Regions from separate parts of the Spartinivicinus ruber genome, predicted to be linked through region 1. Evidence: predicted binding sites of a transcription regulator. Region 1 holds the regulator's gene; the other holds the start of a gene.

Region 1 (6,187 bases):
AGAGGCAGTAAAGGTGGTAAAGCCCGTGTTGGCATCGGAAAATTCCAAGGTGAAAGCAGGGGCCTGGCACTCTCCCGAATGGCTCTTGATCAAGCCATTGTTAACAATAAAGTGTCTGGCAACCTGTCCATCGCGAGTTTTTATCTGAAAGCTAAGTTGCTTATCTGCTATTTTTTCCTTCAACTTTTGTTCTTTTTTACTGGCTCTTGACATTAAAAAGCCCATCATCCAGAGCAGTAATCTAAATTTCATAGCCGCTCCCATGGTCTGTATTGACTATTAAAGCTAATGACCACTTTTATAAATAGTTTTTCAGTTAATTGTTTATTTTTAGTTATTCTTGGCTAACCTGTTCGCGGCCTATTAAATCTGAACAAACTATTTAACAAGCTACCTAGCTATTACCATTAACAACATCTTTAAATGCCTTTCCAGGCTTAAATGCAACCGTATTGCTGGCTTTAATTTGAATGGTTTCACCAGTTTGGGGGTTTTTCCCTGTTCTGGCCCCGCGATGACGCTGTTCAAAAGTACCAAACCCGATAAGAACAACTTTATCCTGGCGATTGAGAGCATGAGTTATTTCATCAAGAATGGATGTTAATACCTGACCAGCCTGATCTTTGGTTAAATCTGCTTTATCAGCAATTGCAGCAACAAGATCCGGTTTGCGCATATAGTTCCCCCTAAAAAACAATTCGTTCTGGCTTAAGTTTACATTGAAAGACAAAAGTACAATTAGGCCAGACTATTACTTAGTTTAGACATAGCCTAAATGCTTCATCAGATCACAACAATTTGGGATTAGTTCAATGAAGTATCCAGGCTACTGATTATCAGAATTTGCAACTAAATAACAGACTGCAACTGCCTTTTAATATGTCTGCCCAGTCAAAAAAGCAGATTTTTATAGATGCCATTATTATACTTTTTAATGATTTATTTTTTTAGTTATTGCTTATTTACTTTACAACTTATACTACTAACGCTTTAAAATAATTTATCAGTTGATTGCGTTTGGATAAACACACACCTTAGCAAATTTTTTTAGATAAGTCGGCTATTTAGTCGTTTATTTCAACCTGGCGAAATGGAAGTTTTTGATTACATTTAGTTAACAACTACATGCATTAATACAATCCAAGCTCAACCAATTGCAATCATTTCAAAGTCCAACTTGCTTACTCCACAGTCTGGGCATAACCAGTCTTCTGGTACATCTTCCCAACGAGTACCAGGTGCAATGCCTTCTTCTGGCCAGCCTTCGACCTCATCATAAATAAACCCGCAAACCACACATTGCCATTTTTTCATGTCAGGCTCCTCACTTATCTCATCATTCAGGCGACTGAATCAGCTGTACTTCGCTTCAGAGCATCTCTCATAACTGTTTATGAGAGGTATCCTTCTATTCAAAACTTGCAACTGATAGCAAGATATCGCATTCTGCGCGCCAGACAACTAAACAGTATTAAGTAAAAACTTCATTGTGAGCGCATTATCCATTTTTGAAGCTGCCCAGTGGCAACGCCATCTTAACATACCTTCGCCCTGGCAAAACTGGCTAACTTTCACTGGTTCCCTCTCACAACGCTTGCAGGATACCTTTGAATCCCTGTCAGTCAAGTTGATCAGCCAGTGTTGGCAGCCTGCACTACCCTCTGAACAAAAGCTGCTAGGCATCCCAAAACAGCAATCAGCTTTTATCCGTGAGGTAATCCTCTATGCCAACCAACAACCTGTGGTATATGCCCGCACCGTAATACCTGCATTTACCGGCCTGCTTAGCTGTCAGCCGCTGCTTAGCTTGGATACTGAACCATTAGGCAGACTTTTATTCAATCATGCCAGCGCTAAGCGAAACCCAAACTTTACGTTTGCTCACTTTACCCAGCAACAGTTGCAAGTCTTGCCTGCGCCCTTAACAATAACGCCTCCAGCATTAACACCGTCAAGAATTAACCAAGACTGCTGGGCCAGACAATCAGTTTTTATTGTGAATCAACGTCAGCTAGCAGTCAGCGAACTGTTTTTACCCACTATTTTTTCAATGCAGCAATCTGTAAATAAACCCTTACAACACCAGCCAATGTAAAACGAGCTTATTCATAGTGACTAACAGGATGGAACTAACAGACAGCCCTACCAACAAGCTCAATGCCCTACTTAGCATCACCCGCTTAAACCGTCCTATTGGTATTTACCTGCTGCTTTGGCCCACTTTATGGAGCCTCTGGCTTGCGGCAAATGGCTTACCAGACTGGCACTTAATTATTATCTTTTGTTTAGGTGTAACAGTGATGCGTAGTGCTGGATGTGTAATCAATGACATTGCTGACCGAGACTTTGATGGTCATGTTCAGCGCACCCAAAACAGGCCCTTGATTACTGGTGATCTAACGGTTAAAGAAGCACTATGGTGCTTTGTTGTGCTCTGTGTTGTTGCATTTGTATTAGTGCTTTTTACCAATCTGCTAACAATATTACTCAGTTTTGGAGGCTTGGCTTTAGCAGTTTGTTATCCCTTTATGAAGCGCTATACCCATTACCCCCAAATTGTATTGGGGGCAGCTTTTTCCTGGTCGATCCCTATGGCCTATACTGCTCAAACTGGTGAATTAAACCATGCTATCTGGCTGCTGTTTTTGGCTAACCTGGCCTGGACAGTTGCCTATGATACGGCTTACGCCATGGTAGATAGAGACGATGATTTAAAAATAGGCGTCAAATCTACTGCTATTTTATTTGGGAAAGCTGATAAACTTATGATTGGCTTATTACAAATAATTACTCTAGCTTTGTTAGCAGGGGTAGGCTATTTATTTCAGCGTGGTTGGCTGTTCTTTATTGGCATCGGCTTGATGGCTGGATTGTTTATCTATCAGCAGTATTTAATCAAAAATCGTGATCGGTCCCAATGCTTTAAAGCGTTTTTAAATAATCACTGGGCAGGCATGTTTGTCTTTATTGGAATAGTTTGTGATAGTGCTGTTTCTTAGTTTTGCCTTTGTAGGTAATAACTAGGAATACTTCTCACTGTGGTATTGAGCCACAGTCATAAAACTCATGGATTGGTAACACTTTCAGGGCAGAGCCACAGGAATGTCATGCAAATGTAACATTAAGTCTGTGTAATGCTCTGCTGACAACTTGAAAGCGAGAGAAGGCTTGAAAATGGTTGGCAAAAAAATACTCATAGTGGACGATGAGGCCCCCATCCGGGAAATGATTGCAGTTGCTCTCGAAATGGCTGGCTACGAATGTCTGGAAGCAGATAACACCCAAGATGCGCATAGCATAATGATCGACAAGAAGCCCGATCTAATCTTGCTTGATTGGATGCTACCAGGAACCAGTGGAATTGAATTGGCAAGGCGACTCCGTCGCGATGAAATTACTGCCAATATTCCTATCATTATGTTAACCGCTAAAGGTGAAGAAGATAATAAGATTCAAGGGCTGGAAGTAGGGGCTGATGATTACATCACCAAACCATTCTCCCCCAGAGAACTGGTTGCCCGTCTAAAAGCAGTCCTACGACGCTCCGGTGCTCAAGAGCCACAGGAACCCATTCGGGTTGAAGGGCTAGAGCTGGACCCAATTAGCCATCGCGTTAGTATCAATGGCAAACCGACTGAAATGGGCCCTACTGAGTATCGCTTATTGCAGTTCTTTATGACTCATCAAGAGCGAGCGTACACCCGAGGCCAGTTACTGGACCAGGTTTGGGGTGGCAATGTGTATGTTGAAGAGCGTACCGTTGATGTTCATATTCGGCGGCTACGCAAAGCATTAGGCACAGGCCATGACCGTTTTATCCAAACCGTTAGAGGCACTGGTTACAGGTTTTCAACTAAGGCTTAACCGTGAAGGCTAATTGGCAGGGCGAAATTATTCAGCGGCTCGCTATTACTGTTTCAGTCAGCGTATTGTTTGGAGTAGTTATTGGAGAAGTAGCCTGGGTTTTAGCAATCGTTTTAGCTGGATACCTAAGCTGGACGCTATTACAGGTGTTTCGCCTCAGCCATTGGCTCCAGGAGAGTGAACATAATCACCTGGAACCACCTGAAAGTCGCGGCATTTGGGGAGATATCTTCGATGCTATCTACCGACTGCAACGCCGTGACCAAAAAGCCCGAGCCCGCCTCCAGGCAGTAATTGATCGGGTGCAAGAATCCACAGCCGCTTTAAATGACGCAGTCATTATGGTCGACAACCAGGGCAATCTGGAGTGGTGGAATAAAGCAGCAGAAGCCATGCTTGGCTTTAAAAGCCCTATTGACCAGGGCCAGCTCATTACAAACCTGATCAGAGACCCAGCTTTTACTAAATACTTCGATAAAAAAGACTACCAAGAAGCCCTTGAAGTCTCTTCTCCCATCAATGATCAGCTCATCCTACAGTTCAACATTACTCTGTTTGGTCGCAATGACCGCCTGCTACTGGTCAGAGACATCACCCGGTTACATAACCTGGAACAAATGCGCAAAGACTTTGTGGCCAATGTTTCCCATGAGCTAAGAACACCCCTGACAGTAATAAGAGGTTATCTGGAAACATTACTGGATAACGCTAATATTTTGCCTGAGCGCTGGATTCGGGCTTTACAACAAATGCAGCAGCAATCCGATCGGATGGAAAATCTGGTTAGCGATCTACTACTGCTATCAAGACTAGAGACCAGTGACCGGCAAACTGATTTGAAGCCACTGTATTTACATAAAGTCCTGTTCAATATTGTTAATGATGCAAAAGCATTGAGCGGGGATCGCTGTCACCATATTCAGCTGGTTTGCCCAGAAGAAGCGAAGCTGTTCGGGCACGACCGGGAGTTGCATAGCGCCATTTCCAATCTGATTTTTAACAGCGTTAAATACACCCCCGCTGAAGGACAAATTGATGTGCATTGGTGGGAAGATGAGAGTGGTGGACACTTATCAGTAATGGATGACGGAGTTGGGATAGATCCAAAACATATCCCTCGCCTTACCGAACGATTCTATCGAGCAGATCCTAGTCGCTCAATCAATACAGGGGGAACCGGGCTGGGCTTAGCCATCGTGAAGCATGTATTGATACGCCACAATGCCCGGTTAGAAATACAAAGTGAGTTAGGTAAAGGCAGCTGCTTTATCTGCCACTTCCCACCCTCAATGATCGCCAGTGAAAACAGCCCAGAATTGGTGGAATAAAACCTAAAAAGAAGTTCACCGTACCTAAAGCGAAGGGAGTATCACCAGTATTTTTTTCCAGACCCAGTGGCAATAAACTTCGATAAATACTCAAATTTTTGCGGATCTTCATCAACAAACACCACAGAAATCACAATGTTTTCTGCGTTGGCATTCTTTTCTGGTGCTTGCAGGGTATGAATTAGGCAATTTATTCGCGCAATATCTCCCTCAGAATCGTTCTGTTGCAAGTCTATTACGGCTGTATCCAACAACTGTGGAATGCCATGTTGCCGACTAGCAATCACTTTCGCTTCTTTAAGGCTTATATCCTGAATTTCACAAGGAATGGTTTTATCATGCACCCGCAACTGTGCAGGGCCTTTGGTTGGCTTTTTGGCTGCCTGTGGTTTAGCGGCTGCTTTTCCTCCAGTTAAAGCCGCAACTGATCCTGCTTGAGTTGGCGCTTTTTGTGGTGCTGCTTTTGCTCCAGGTTTGGCAGCAGCTGATTTTCCAGATTCACCATCTAACGACTGTGCTCCCAATGCAGAAATAGACCCTTGGGAAACGCTAGCCTCAAGTGCACTTTTAGCAGCTTTCCCTTCTAAGACATTAGATGGAAGGCGCTTGGAAAGCACTTTTATCACTTTTTTTACTAGCTGCTCATTAGAAAAAGGCTTGCCAATATACTCGCTTACCCCAGCCTGAATGGCCTGCACCACATTCTCTTTGTCGCCACGACTGGTCACCATGATAAAAGGGGTTTTATTGTACTGATATTCATTACGCATCCACTGCAATAGCTCCAGGCCACTTAGCTCCGGCATTTCCCAGTCACACAGCACCAAGTCGTATTCACTTTTCTCTAACATGGACATGGCTTTTTTGCCATTAATCGCTTCCTCAAAAATAAAGTGAGGAAAACGATCTTTAACTGCTTTTTTTACCAAGTCCCTGATGAAGGATGCATCATCAACGACTAACAGCTTCACTTTTTTCATTACTACGCCAGCCCC
Region 2 (6,187 bases), 3.0 Mb from region 1:
GGGACAATAATGGCTTTGAGCAACAGACTCTATAGTGAAAAAAGAGGTTTTATCCGCATGGTGATGGACACACCTGCCTCACTCTCTCACGGTGAGCCTCGCCAAACATTTTCTGTCCACTGTCGCAACTTAAGTAGTTCAGGAATCATGATCGAGTATCACTCGCCATTACCGGTAGGAGACAGGGTTGAAATCACCATACCATCAGAACGCCCAGAATTCCCTGACTTTAAAGCAGAAGCTGAAGTGATAAGATCTGATATTACTGATGATAAACAAAGTGAGGAGGATGAAACCCTTTATCAAATCGCTCTAAAAATCCATAAAATTATTTAGTACTGACTAAATACTGGTCCAGAGGTACATGCCTTTCGCAAAAATAACAAGCCTGAAATATGATAGACAACTATTCAGGTGTTTATATAAGACAAATAGTGACTTTGTCAGGTAGGGTGGTCCAGTATTATTTATTTTCATGGCTGGAATTGCAGAAGGCCAGTTATACCGACCTTCTCAGAAAGGGCATCCCATCAAATCAATGTGGTTTATTGATCAACTAGCCACAACCTCTAGCTAGAAGTCATCCTCAGGCTGCTGACCCGTTAACAGGAATGCACGGTTTTGTAGATAAGTGTTACGGATAAATGTGTACTTATCCCCCACTATTAAGTCTTCTGCCTTCAATAAGCCTGAACGGGTATCTATAACATTCATTAACATTAAACCATTACGAACAGGCACATCCTCGATATGGGTAACCGGATTAAGCTGGGAATCGGGGATTAAGCCAACTGCAGAACGAACAGTATGAGGTCCAAAGAATGGCAGCACAAGATAATTGCCCTGAGGTACCTGCCAATGCCCCAAGGTTAATCCAAAATCTTGATATTTTTTTTCCAACCCAAACTCACTGGCTACGTCAAGCAAACCTAACATACCTACTGTTGAATTGACTACCAAACGACCAGAGTCATTTAACGCCTGCTTGCCTTCCAGTTGCAGCAAGTCATTCACCACATTACGTACTTCACCCAAATTATCAAAAAAGTTACTCACCAAACCTTCTACTGGATCAGGTGTAATGTATTGATAGCCTTGTGTAATAGGTTTAAGCGCATAAGTATCAATAGTCTCATTAAATGCAAAGATTGAGCGATTAAACCCTTCCCAAGGATCTTGATCGTTATTAGCAAGCACTGGAGCCGCGTAGAAAAAACTACAGCAAGTGAGTGCAAGCCATTTTCTTGCAAATTGCATCAAGCTTTAACCTCGTTCAAACCGAACAAAATCAGGTTACCTTTATATAAAGAGTGGAATATAACAGTTTTACAACAACCAGAAAAACATTTTACAGTAAATTACTGTGCTGATCACAAACTAAAACCCAATACACCAGATCAAAAAACAGACTACACCCATCGTCTTTAAGCACAGACTCCAAACAGGATTAGTATTTTGAGGTCTTATTATAGTGTATAGAATATGCCCTGCCTTTCCTCTAACTAAGAAAAGGCAAGGCTGTCCTTTACCTTAAAGCAGACTTCAGTTTCCGTCCAATATCAGTATGGTGTTGGATAGTTGCAAAGCTTTTGGTGAGTTGTTCAGGCCCATAAGCTAACACGGCAACTGGGGTATGAGTATGGGTACCAGTACCCCACACTACATTTTGTTGTTCCGCTAACTCACGCCCTAACAGGTTAAACTTCACCTCATCGCCATAAACATAAAATGCTTTAAAGTCAGTCACTTTAGGGAACTGCTTTAAGCTAAGGTATTTATGGTCAGGTTGATAATAGGTGTTATTTTCTGTGGCTAAAATTCGTTCAGCCTGAGCTTCAGTAATTTTAAACTCACTGTTTGCATTAATAATTTTCACTAGTGCTTTTGCACTTTGTTGATCTTTGGAAAGTGTCCAAAACTCCGCAAACATTGCATTAAAGCTCTTCTGTTGAGCAAATAGCCTATCTAAAATTGCAGGGCTACCAAAGTTGAAATTAGGTTTAAACTTAATCCCTTTAAAAGCGTTACCCGGTAAGGCCTTGGCTTTTGGTAAATTAGCGGCAGAATAACTAAACCCAAACGAGCCTGTTTCATGGTCAGCTGTTAGTACCACTAAAGTATCATCACGGTCTTTAACCCATTCCACAACAGCGGCCACCGCCTCATCAAACTTGAGCATTTCATGTAACATTGTGCCAGCATCATTATTGTGGCCCGCCCAGTCGATTTGACCACCTTCGACCATCAAAAAGAAACCATCAGGATCATTGGCTAAAACAGCTAATGCTTTTTTAGTCATTTCACGCAAGCTGGGCTCACGACGCTTTGGATCATCTTTCGCTTTACTATAGGCAATACCATCCAACATGCCTGAGCTACTAAACAAGCCTAATACTTTGCCATTATTATTAGCCGCTGAGAGTTGATCACGATCAAAAGCCAGTTGATATCCCGCCTGCTTGGCTTCAGCTAATAAGTTTCGGTTATCTTTTCGTTTAGACTTTAGACTAATCTTGTCACCTACCAATGTTACGAGTTGATCATGGGTTTTCCCTGGTTTACCAGCATCTGTTGGAATCCAGTGGCGTAATCCACCTGATAGCATGACATCTGGCGCCGTTGCCAACATATTTTCAGCAATTTTATTTTCCAGTGAACGATGCGGTTGATGAGCTGCAAACGAAGCAGGGGTTGCATGGGTTAAGCGAGTGTCAGATACCAATCCAGTTGCTTTACCTGCTTTTTTCGCCTGTTCTAAAATGGTTTCTATGGAATTTCCTTGAACATCCAAACCAATCATCTCAGAACCTGCTGGGACCCCGGTTGCCAATTGCGTGGCGGAACTGGCTGAGTCAACCACAATAGCGCTAGCAGGGTTATGCATCGATAACCCTATCACGCCCCTATCAGCTAAATGGGACATTGCCGTTTTCCCTTGCTGATATCGAGAATTAGGTGCTTGCCTTGCATAAGCTTCTAGTAGCCCCATTTGCTGAGGCCCCATACCATCTCCAATCAGTAGGATGATGTTTTTAATTTTTATTTCTGCAGCATCAACAGTCGCTACACTAATGGCACAAGTCGCAGCCAAACATAAATTGGCCAGCCATTTTTTTTGCCCTACCATCGTTATTACTCCCCCTAAAATTTAATGCAGTTAGCAACTAAAAAATCATGGGTTAATATGCTCACAAAACATTACATTTAGATGAAAGTTTTTTGTTTGACTGAGTAGTATTGGTATTAAATCAAGTAATAATGGCTAAATGACATCACTGCTGTCCCACATTTACAGCATCCTCATTTGCTTATGATCATCTGTATTATTCGGTGGTGAGGGTGTAAATAATGCTTTAAGCTCTCTACGCTCAAACAAAGTGAGTTGTATGAGTCGAGCTATTTGAGTGATCGATAGTGTTATTCCATGAGAAAATTTTAGATAAGCGACGAGCAAATAAGCACACATGGCTACCCATATCTGGGTTAACACGGCATTTTTAGAGGTACCGACAAACGATTTTATCTTTAGGTTTTGCTTTATCCACTTAAAAAATAGCTCTATTTTCCAGCGTTCTTTGTAAATAGCTGCAATGGTGCTGGCTGCGAGCTTACTATTATTAGTTAAAAAGTAATATTGGTTGCCAGTCTCTGGGCATTTAAAACCGATACGACGTAAATGACCTTTATAAACAGCCCCTTGTTGGCTAGTCAACTGAATGTGCTGATCAGAAGTGACTGTACTGCTATTGTCGGTAGGCTGGCGCTTTAGTACACGGTATTTGGCTTGCTTTTTTAGTCGGGTTACAAAGAAGATTCCTTGCTCATTTAAAGTATTAAACCAGCGATAATCAGTGTAGCCACGGTCTACAGCAAGAATACTCCCCTTGGGGAGATCAAGGCTGCGTGCTATCTGTATTTCATGACATTTCCCTTCAGTAATACTCATAAATGCAGGCAAGTAGCCATTATGATCAAACCCAACATGTAACTTGATAGCACCTTTACTTTTTCGAAAATCTGCCCAAGGAAACATGGATAAACACAAGTCGATCACTGATGCATCAAGAGAATACAATGGATTTTTAAAACGAAACTTATGCCCTGGCCGATGATGATGACATTTATTTAATAGCTTATAAAACAAGGCTTCATAAAGCGTAGCGGGTTGCTGTTCATTGACACGGGCCAAACTACTTCTGGTGATATTTCCAATACCATGGTGATAGCGTTTATGCTGCTGAATCGATAGGTGATCAATGATGTCACGCAAACTATTGCGACCTGAGAGTTGACCAAATAATAGCGCAACAAACTGCCCCCACCGAGTCATTTTACGTAGCCGTTGACCCGTATGATGCTGATTGGCTAGTGATTCAAACTCATGTCTAGAAAGCAACTGAAGTATTTGGTGCAAGATTGTGTTACGATGAGCCAAGGCTTAAATCCTCTGGTTTTGCAGTGTTTGGTTGCACTCTCATTGTAACAACTTATGGGGACTTAAGCCTTTTTTGTTTCAATCTTATGGGACAGCAGTGAAATGACATAAAAGTTTTCATATAGCAAGCGTAATCGCCTTCATGGGATTGTCACTTTGTTTTTATATAGTATTATTGGGAAGTTTTACATATAGCGTGTAGCGTCTATCATTGGAATGCACACCCACTGAAGCTCTATTTACATACCACAACCATTAGACAATGGATGGTCAATTTTGAATTGGGAAACTAGGGTTTTTTTAACTATCCGGCTACACTATCTTAAAGCCTTCATGACTTTTTACTAGGAGTATTACTTGTACAGTTACTAAACTGATTGGTAGGATAAGCCCAACACTAAAGTAGGTTATTTGTCGTCTGCCGGACGCTGTAGCAGCCGCTAACTAATAAGGAACATAATAATGCAGGAGCAACCTAAGAGTTACAGCAATCAGCGCAAATATATTGGCAAAGTCCAAGGTGTCATCTTTGATCTCGCTGGAACCCTCATTGACTTTGGCGCGATGGCCCCCGTAAAAGCACTTCAAGCCACCTTTGCTGATCACCAACTCGACTTGCCAGAATCACTCGTTCGCCAACTAAATACTGCTGATTACCAACAGCAAATTAAGCAGTTATTAGATGACCCAGCAATTACTGAAGCTTGGTCTAAAGAGCATGGTCGGCTTCCCAGTCATGAAGATATAGAAAAATTACATGAAAAGTTTATTCTCCATCAGATGAAAGCTATTTTAAGTCATGCAGAACTGACTCCAGGCACTACTGAACTGGTAAAACAGCTAACCAAACAAGGCATCAAATTAGGCATTAATACAGAATACAGCCGTAGCCTTGTAGCAGACCTATTACCAGAATTACAAAATCAAGGAGTAACCTTCACCAGTATTGTTTGTGCCAATGAAGTATCCCGTAACCGTCCTTGTCCACAAATGAGTTTAAAAAACGCTATTGAGTTAGATGTTGGGCATATCCATGCTTGCGTTAAAGTTGACGATAGCGAAGCTGGTATCGAAGAAGGTTTAAATGCAGGCATGTGGACAGTTGCTGTTGCAATCAGTGGGTGTAAACTCGGCAAAAGCTGGGAAGAATGGCAAGCTCTTGATAATACTGAACAAGATGCCTTAAGAAGCTCTGCGACTATCCAACTCTATCGTGCTGGTGCCCATTATGTCATAGATACGATTAAAGACCTGCCTGCCTGTTTAACCGATATAGAGCAGCGATTAAAACGAGGAGAAAAGCCTTAAGCAGCAACCTCCTACTACAGCTTAAGTATTTTTGGCATTATTATTAATCATAGGTCTTGTCTTATTCCTCTGGACAATACCTGTGATTAACCTTTAGCTTGCCGCTTAAATATTGAGCAAATAATAATGGCAGGCTTATTTTGTCCGACAACAACCACAACCCTTAACAGTGATAACCAAACTAGTACCCTATAATAACGATAACGTCTTACCTTAGAGCATAACTTTTCCTAATTATCATCATACCTAAGCTATATTTAGTAGCTTACCTGGTAGTGGAGGTGTTCTCAGTGCTACAAATGCTAGCCTAGGAATAAATTCTACTAAGCTAAATCTTCGATTAAATCGATACTGAAATTCAGCAAGATAACGTTGTGCATATTTAGCGCGAATAGCATGATAAGTACTACGTAAAGCACTTTTTAAGTTTCCAAGGATGGTGTT

Evidence for each region. Region 1 encodes PhoB, which activates phosphate uptake and scavenging genes when phosphate is short. Its sites were predicted from a motif close to TGTCATANNNNTGTCANA; they were not measured.
Region 2: the regulator PhoB is predicted to act here: its motif matches at 3,197-3,214, upstream of G4Y78_RS11985 (alkaline phosphatase).

Annotation. Positions count from the first base shown of each region.
Region 1 is NZ_CP048878.1:5,932,857-5,939,043, forward strand. Features, by position in the region: gene G4Y78_RS26710 (helicase) at 1-252, opposite strand, end outside; gene G4Y78_RS26715 (HU family DNA-binding protein) at 395-676, opposite strand; gene G4Y78_RS26720 (rubredoxin) at 1,147-1,314, opposite strand; gene G4Y78_RS26725 (chorismate--pyruvate lyase family protein) at 1,490-2,095, shown strand; gene ubiA (4-hydroxybenzoate octaprenyltransferase) at 2,124-2,999, shown strand; gene phoB (phosphate regulon transcriptional regulator PhoB) at 3,175-3,864, shown strand; gene phoR (phosphate regulon sensor histidine kinase PhoR) at 3,867-5,192, shown strand; gene G4Y78_RS26745 (response regulator) at 5,234-6,172, opposite strand.
Region 2 is NZ_CP048878.1:2,548,993-2,555,179, reverse strand. Features, by position in the region: gene G4Y78_RS11995 (PilZ domain-containing protein) at 10-336, shown strand; gene G4Y78_RS11990 (MlaA family lipoprotein) at 574-1,257, opposite strand; gene G4Y78_RS11985 (alkaline phosphatase) at 1,526-3,127, opposite strand; gene G4Y78_RS11980 (IS4 family transposase) at 3,290-4,435, opposite strand; gene phnX (phosphonoacetaldehyde hydrolase) at 4,898-5,743, shown strand; gene G4Y78_RS11970 (IS1595 family transposase) at 5,990-6,187, opposite strand, start outside.